One region of the Streptomyces sp. YIM S03343 genome, then DNA from elsewhere that is predicted to be linked to it. Evidence: riboswitches for the same ligand, from Rfam matches in the RefSeq annotation. Region 1 holds a riboswitch; the other holds the start of a gene.

Region 1 (3,715 bases):
GGCGGTCCTGTCGGCGCACACGGTAGAACGTGTTTCAGAAATTGGGAATGGCGGGGCGGGCAGGAACGGGGGCGGGGAGGCGGGGATCGGGCACAGGGAAGGGCCCCCGGCGTACCGGGGGCCCTTCCTGGAGGGGAGCATGGTCGTGGGTGTGGTGGGTGTGGTGAGTGTGGCGGATGCGGTGGGTTCGGCGGTCTCGTGGGTCAGTGCGGTACGGCGGCTGTGGTCCGGTCGGGGCTGTCCGCGACGGCCTGCTGCGCGGGCCGGGGCGCGAGGAGCCGTTCCGCCAACTCCCCGAAGACCAGCCCGAAGGCGGTCCACAGGGTGGCCTGGACGGCGAGTGCCGCCAGCCGGAACTGCCAGAGCAGGGTGGCCGAGAAGTCCTTGGGGACCTCATTGACGGACGGCAGGAACACATAGGCCAGGGTGACGGCCAGGACGAGGAACGCGCCCGCTGCGACGGTGGCGTTCCAGTTGCCCAGCCGCGGCGCGAGGCGATTGCCGAGGATCACGGTGGCGACGGCCAGCAGCACGCTGAGCGCCACCATCAGGAAGTAGAGCGTGGTGCGCCGGGCGATGGTGTCGGCCTCGCCGACGGAGGGCGGGTTGGCGGGGTATTTGAGGAACGGCACGACGTACACCGCGATCAGTCCGGCGGCCGCCAGGAGCAGCGCGCTCGCGCGCGGCCCGAAGCGGCCGATCCGGCCGAGCGCGAAGCAGTACGCGAGGGCGGCGATACCGCCGAACGCCACGCCGTAGACGAGTACACCGGTGGTCAGACCCGCGGTGGACTGCATCGTACGGCTGACGGCTTCCACGCCGTGTTCGTGCGCGTGGGCATGCGCCTCCTCGTAGGCGATGGCCGAGTCGACACGCGGCTCACCGAGGAAGTAGGCGACGACGAGGGCGAGCAGGCCCGCGGCGAGACCCGCGAGCATGCCACGCACCAGGAGGTTGCGGACAGTTGCCGAGTTCATGGGCTGCCGGGTCTCCGGACCGCCGTCAGTGGCAGGGGAAACCGAGCAGATGGCGGGCGTCGTGCACCCACTCGTGGACGTTGTCTCCGGACATCACGGAAGTGGCGCCCTGTTCGGCGCCGACGAAGTAGAGCAGGACCAGCATCAGGATGCCGAAGAAGACCGCCCAGGGGACGATCGCGCCGATCGGCAGCTTCGCGGGCACGGCGGTGGGCGTAGCGGTCGGCTGGACAGCGGACTGCGCCATGGCAGGACCTCCTGGGGAACTCGCGTCCCGTCTCGGTGGTGCAGGAGACGACGGCAGGGGGTCTGACTCGCCCGGATCGCACACGGGGTGCGGACCGGGCATACAGTGGCGCGACCGTGCCGGAATCTCACCGGCTTCCAACCGAACCGTCGTCGTATCGAACGAGACCGTACCGCGAAGTGCGGAAGGGGCCAAGACCGCACGGAGTGGACGCGGGCGCGGCGACCGGGGGTTTCCCTCCGTCACCGGCCAGGATGCGAAGGGAACTGGAGCGCGGGGATGGGCAGTTGACGAGCCGAGTGATCCTGATCTCACCCGCCTTCAGCACGGCGTTGCGGGAGGCCCGCTTCTACGACAACACCCCGCTCGACCCCGCCGGACTGCGCGCCGCCCGCTCGGCCGCGGATGCCTTTCCGGCACCGGGGCGGGTCCGGGTCTCGCCCGGCGTACGGTGCCGCGAGACCGCCGACGCGCTCGGCCTGACGGCCGTGGAGACACCGGAGTTGGCGGGACTGGACGCCGGACGCTGGCACGGACTGAGCCTCACGGAGGTGAGCGCCCGCGAGCCGGAGGCACTGGCCACCTGGCTGTCCGACCCGACGGCGGCACCTCACGGCGGAGAATCCGTACGGGAGTTGTGCACCCGGGTGGGCAGATGGCTGGAGTCGGCGGAATCGGGCCGGCTGACAGCGGTCGTCGAACCGGAGGTGGTGCGGGCGGCGGTGCTGCTTGCGCTCGGCGCCCCGGAGACAGCGTTCTGGCGCGTGGACGTACCACCCCTGACAGCCGTGGAGTTGAGCGGCCGCTCGAACCGCTGGAACCTACGACCGGGAAGACCCCTGGCCGACTGACCGACGAACACCGCACGGGACCGTGCCGACGACCGGGCACAGCACCCCCCTCAGAGGCGCCGGGCCCCTGTCAGCAGGCGGCGGAGCAGCTCCCTAAGGGGCGCGGGGAACTGCGCGACCAGCCACGACGCCGCCGCACCCGAACAACCGCCCCGAACAACCACCCAAGCCGCCGCACCGCCTCACCGCAACGTGGCGAGAAAGTCCGCGCAAGCCCGGACGCAGGTCCGACACGCAGCCGCCGCGCCCGCAGCGGACGGCACCGTGTCAAACGCCTGCGCCGTCTCCAGACAGACCGCCCGACACCACTCCACCTGCACACGAAGACCGTGCTCGTCCTGACGCTCCTCGGACAGCAGCCGGCACGTGGCGTCGCACGCCTCGGCGCACAGAATGCCCCGGCGCCGTACGGACTCCCTCCGCCCGACCCCGTCGAGGAGTCCCGCCCGCACCGCGCACGCGTGGGCGCACTCCGTGCAGGCCTGGGCGCAGCCGAAGCGGTCCTCCAGGAAGCGGATGAGCTCCTGCCGGGATGTAGTCGTCACCACACAACCCGGATAACCGCACCGGCCGCCGCCAAACCGGTCCGGCCGGGCCGACACCCGGCCACGGCACCGAGCGGCGACCGGACGGTCACGGTGCGTGACAGCCGGTTGGCGCCCGGTCGACTCCCGGTTGACGCCCGGATCGGGGGGTATTCGGCCGGTATGGGTACTGCATCGATGCAGCTGGCCGCCAGCGGCCTGCTGAGCATAGGTCTCTTCGTGGTGGCCGTGGCCGTCGTCGCGGTCCTGGCCGGTGGTGCCTGGCTGACCACCCGGGTGCGGGAGACGGAGCTGCCCCGGCCGCGTCCGGAGGAACAGCCGCATCTTCCGGAGGGCGGGGCGGTCCACGAGGTGCTGGAGAACCGGGAGTCCGAGGAGGTGGTCGTGGAGGAAGGCGGCCGTCCGCTCACCCCGTACGAGCTGAGCAACCGGTCGACCCGGCCGAGCCCGGAGACGAAACGGCTGAGGTGGAGCCGGGGCTCCAGCGGATCGTTCGGCGGGGGCGGGCTGGGAGCCCACTAGGACCGGGGCCCACCGGGAGCGAACCCGGCACCCCCTCATCGCGGAACACGCGGAAACGAGCGGAACAAACAAAAACGCAGAACGGCCGGGTGGCCGCCCGCGGCGTAGTGCCACGCCGCGGGCGGCCGCCCGGCCTGGTGACACGCTCCCTGGTGTCACCGGCTGTGAGTCACCTCCAAGGTGTCAGCGGCTGTCGCTCTTGCTGGTGTCGTCGGCCAGGGCCGCGCGGCCGGCCTCCAGACGGGCCGCCGGGATCCGGAACGGCGAGCAGGAGACGTAGTCGAGGCCGGCCTGGTGGAAGAAGTGGATGGACTCGGGGTCGCCGCCGTGCTCGCCGCAGACGCCGGTGTGGAAGCCGGGCTTGACTGCGCGGGCGGAGGCCACGGCCATCTCGACGAGCTGGCCCACGCCTTCCTGGTCGATCGACTCGAACGGCGAGACCGAGAAGATCCCGTGGTCCATGTAGAGCGGGAAGAAGGAACCTTCGGCGTCGTCGCGGGAGAGTCCCCAGGTGGTCTGCGTCAGGTCGTTGGTGCCGAAGGAGAAGAAGTCCGCGGCCTTGACGATCTTGCC
Region 2 (3,715 bases), on a different contig from region 1:
CCTCACGGGACAGCAGAGCGACCGTGCCGAAGAAGGAGGCGAAGACGCCGCCGCGGTCGATGTCGCCGACGACGAGCACCGGCAGCCGGGCGTTCCGGGCGATCCCCATGTTGACGATGTCGGTCCGCCGCAGATTGATCTCCGCGGGACTCCCGGCACCCTCGCAGATCACCGCGTCGTACGAACCCCGCAGCTCCGTCAGGCAGTCCAGCACCGTGCCCAGCAACTTCTGCTGCCGCCCGCCGTGGTAGCGGCGTGCGCTCAGCTCGCCCACCGGTCTGCCCAGCAGCACGACCTGGCTGCTCTGCTCGCCGCCCGGCTTGAGCAGCACGGGGTTCATCAGCGCGGTCGGCTCGACACGGCAGGCCTGGGCCTGCATGGCCTGCGCCCGGCCGATCTCGGCGCCCTCGCGGGTGACGAACGAGTTCAGGGACATGTTCTGCGCCTTGAACGGCGCGACCTTGACGCCCTGCCGCACCAGCCAGCGGCAGATGCCCGCCGTCACGACGCTCTTGCCGGCGTCGGAGGTGGTACCGGCGACCAGAAGCCCTCCGCTCATGATCCCTTTCCCCTCCTGCTACGAGCGGTGAACCCCCCGGTGAGCACCCGCCCGGCGACGGCCCCTCCAGTGACGGTCCGTCCGGCGACCGTCCGTGCCGCGATGGCCCGCCCGACGACGGCCCGCCCCACGACCGCGACGCCGAGCGCCAGCGCGCCGACGCGCCGGGACAGCCGTACGGCCCGCTCGATGTCGGAGACCCGCACCGCGCGTCCCCGGCCGCCGTTGAGGACGGGCCGGTGCTCGACCCGGCCGCCGTAGGAGAGCGTGCCGCCGAGCCGCACCCCGAGGGCGCCCGCGAACGACGCCTCCACAGGACCGGCGTTGGGGCTGGGATGCCGTCCGGCGTCGGTGCGCCAGGCGGCCACGGCGCCGCGCGGATCGTCCCCGGCGAGCGCGGCGAGTACGGCGGTGAGGCGTGCCCCCGGCCAGCCGGCGATGTCGTCGAGGCGTGCGGAGGCCCAGCCGAAGCGTCTGAGGCGCGGCGACTTGTGGCCCACCATGGCGTCGAGGGTGTTGACGGCGCGGAACCCGAGCAGCCCCGGCACCCCGCCGACGGCCCCCCACACCAGCGCGCCGACGACGGCGTCGGAGGTGTTCTCGGCGACCGACTCCACCACCGCGCGGGCGATCCCGTCGGCGTCGAGTGCCTGCGGGTCGCGGCCGCACAGATGCGGCAGCCGTTCCCGCGCGGCCTCGATGTCCCCGGCCTCCAGCGCCGCTCCGACGGCTCTGGCCTCGCGCACCAGCGACGTTCCGCCGACGACCGCCCAGGTGGCGGCGGCGGTCAGGGCGAGGGAGGCGGCGGGGGAGGGGCGTACGGCGCGTGCGGCCACGGCCCCGAGCGCCACGGCGCCACCGGCGCACACGGCGGTGTGCAGCGCGCCCCATGCCCGGTGGTCGTGCCACAGCACCTGTTCCACGGCGGCCGAGGCCAGCCCGAACACGGCGACCGGATGCCCGCGGCGCGGATCGCCGAGGAGCAGATCACCGAGGAGGCCGGCGGTGGCGCCGTACGCGAAGACGCGATCGGCACCCACCGGCTCAGCCGGCCGAGCGGCGGGTCAGCGACTTATGGGACCTGACGGATCCGACTGAGGTCCCGGACCCGACGGACCCGGGAGACCTGTGACGTGACCTCGAACGGCAGCCGAGCATGGCGATATGTCCTCACTCAGGGTGTCCACGCCCTGGTTCGACGAGACCGGCGGTGAGAGTTCCTGGCTCCCGGGGATTGCTACCCCGGTGACAGTGGCGGGACCGCGCCGGACTCGCACCGGCTTCCTCTCCTTGCCGCCGTACATGGCCCCGGAAGTCCACCACGGGGCCCGAAGGGCCGTCAACCTGCCGCTGACCAGGGACGGAAGAGTGTGGGGAGCCCCACATCCGGGGTTTTCGGGTGTCCCCGGGGCTGCTCGGGCACACGCGTGTGGGGTGCGGGACGGTCGTTCCGTCCCGCACCCCACACCGTCGCCGGCGGGCCTGTGTCAGCCCTTGGCCATGATCAGATTGATGCCGTACGCCACCGCGGCGGCGCAGGCGGCGAAGCAGAGGTATGCCGCGGTGGTGGCGAGGGCGGCCGAACCGCCTTCGGCCGTGGCGCGTTCGCGGCGCGACAGGCCCGCGACACCGAGGGTGAACAGGCCGACGAGGGCCACGGTGACCACGAGGCTGACGCCGAAGACGGAGCCGAGGGCCGCCCAGTCGATCTTCATGGTGATTCCTTCTTGACCGAGAGTTCGGGGGGCGGGGCTCAGACGGCGGCGGCCGGCGGGGCCGTCTGGTCTGCGATGGGCGCCGAGGCGATGGTGGGCAGCACGGCCGGGGCCGGGGAGGGAGCCGGGGCGGGGATCGTGGCCGTGAGGTCCTCGGTCACCGCGACCGCCGGGAGCGGGGTGACGGCGGGCAGCACCGGCGCGACGGGCTGGGCCTCGGGGGCGCCCTGAGGCGTGGACGCCGCGGGGGCCGTGGGGGTCAGCACCTCCGCCGGGGCCTCGTGGTCGTTGACGTTGGTGTGGTCGATCACCTGACGGCGGGAGACCCGATAGATCGCCACGCTGGCGGCGATCAGGAAGGCGGCGACGACGGCCGTGCCCCAGTCACCGAGGTCCATGACGGACTCGGCGCCCGCGCCGACCACGGCGGCGGCCGGGAGCGTCAGCACCCAGGCGATCATCATCTGCGTGGCGGTGGACCAGCGGACCACGCCGCCCTTGCGGCCGAGGCCCGCGCCCATCACCGAGCCGGAGACGACATGCGTGGTGGAGAGCGAGAAGCCCAGGTGGGAGGAGGCGAGGATGGCCGTGGCCGCGCTGGTCTGGGCGGCGAAGCCCTGCCGCGGCTGGAGGTCGGTGAGGCCCTTGCCCATGGTGCGGATGATGCGCCAGCCGCCGAGGTAGGTGCCGAGCGCGATGGCCGTGCCGGCCGAGAGGATCACCCAGGTGGGAGGGTCGGAGTCGGGTGCCACGACGCCGCCGGAGACCAGGGCGAGGGTGATGATGCCCATCGTCTTCTGGGCGTCGTTCGTGCCGTGGGCGAGGGACACCAGGCCCGCCGAGGCGATCTGGCCCGCGCGGTAGCCCTTGGCCGAGGCCTTGTCGTCCGCCTTGCCGGAGACGGTGTACGACAGCCGGGTCGCGACCATCGCTGCGATGCCCGCGACCAGCGGGGCGGCGACGGCCGGGAGCAGCACCTTGGTGACAAGGATGTCGCCGTGCACCGCGCCGGTACCGGCGGAGGCGATGGTGGCGCCGATCAGGCCGCCCATCAGGGCGTGCGAGGAGCTGGAGGGCAGCCCCACCAGCCAGGTCACCAGGTTCCAGAGGATCGCGCCGGTCAGGGCGGCGAAGATGACCTCGGGACGGATGCCTGTCTCGTCGACGAGGCCCTTGGAGATCGTGTTGGCGACCTCCACGGAGAGGAAGGCGCCTGCAAGGTTCAGCACGGCGGACATGCCGACCGCGACCTTGGGCTTGAGTGCACCGGTCGAGATGGTGGTGGCCATCGCGTTGGCGGTGTCGTGGAAACCGTTCGTGAAATCGAACGCAAGTGCGGTCGCCACCACAATCGCGAGAATCAGCGAGAAGTTTTCCATTTACCCAGGCAATCGCTCGAAGTCATTGGTTGGGCGAACGTATGTAACCTGGGTGAACGGAA

The links. Region 1 has a riboswitch for cobalamin ahead of ACSYGN_RS39320 (CbtB domain-containing protein). Riboswitches for the same ligand answer to the same signal wherever they lie in the genome.
Region 2: linked by a shared signal. The riboswitch ahead of ACSYGN_RS31825 (cobalamin biosynthesis protein) and the one ahead of ACSYGN_RS39320 (CbtB domain-containing protein) in region 1 are both predicted to bind cobalamin.

Annotation. Positions count from the first base shown of each region.
Region 1 covers NZ_JBPUKX010000002.1:796,592-800,306, forward strand. The annotation lists gene ACSYGN_RS39315 (CbtA family protein) at 204-977, opposite strand; gene ACSYGN_RS39320 (CbtB domain-containing protein) at 1,003-1,224, opposite strand; cobalamin riboswitch at 1,260-1,390, opposite strand; gene ACSYGN_RS39325 (histidine phosphatase family protein) at 1,512-2,075, shown strand; gene ACSYGN_RS39330 (ferredoxin) at 2,258-2,620, opposite strand; gene ACSYGN_RS39335 (DUF6479 family protein) at 2,783-3,142, shown strand; gene ppdK (pyruvate, phosphate dikinase) at 3,326-3,715, opposite strand, start outside.
Region 2 covers NZ_JBPUKX010000001.1:7,208,960-7,212,674, forward strand. The annotation lists gene ACSYGN_RS31820 (cobyric acid synthase) at 1-559, opposite strand, end outside; gene ACSYGN_RS31825 (cobalamin biosynthesis protein) at 556-1,599, opposite strand; cobalamin riboswitch at 1,755-1,895, opposite strand; gene ACSYGN_RS31830 (hypothetical protein) at 2,047-2,274, opposite strand; gene ACSYGN_RS31835 (inorganic phosphate transporter) at 2,313-3,653, opposite strand.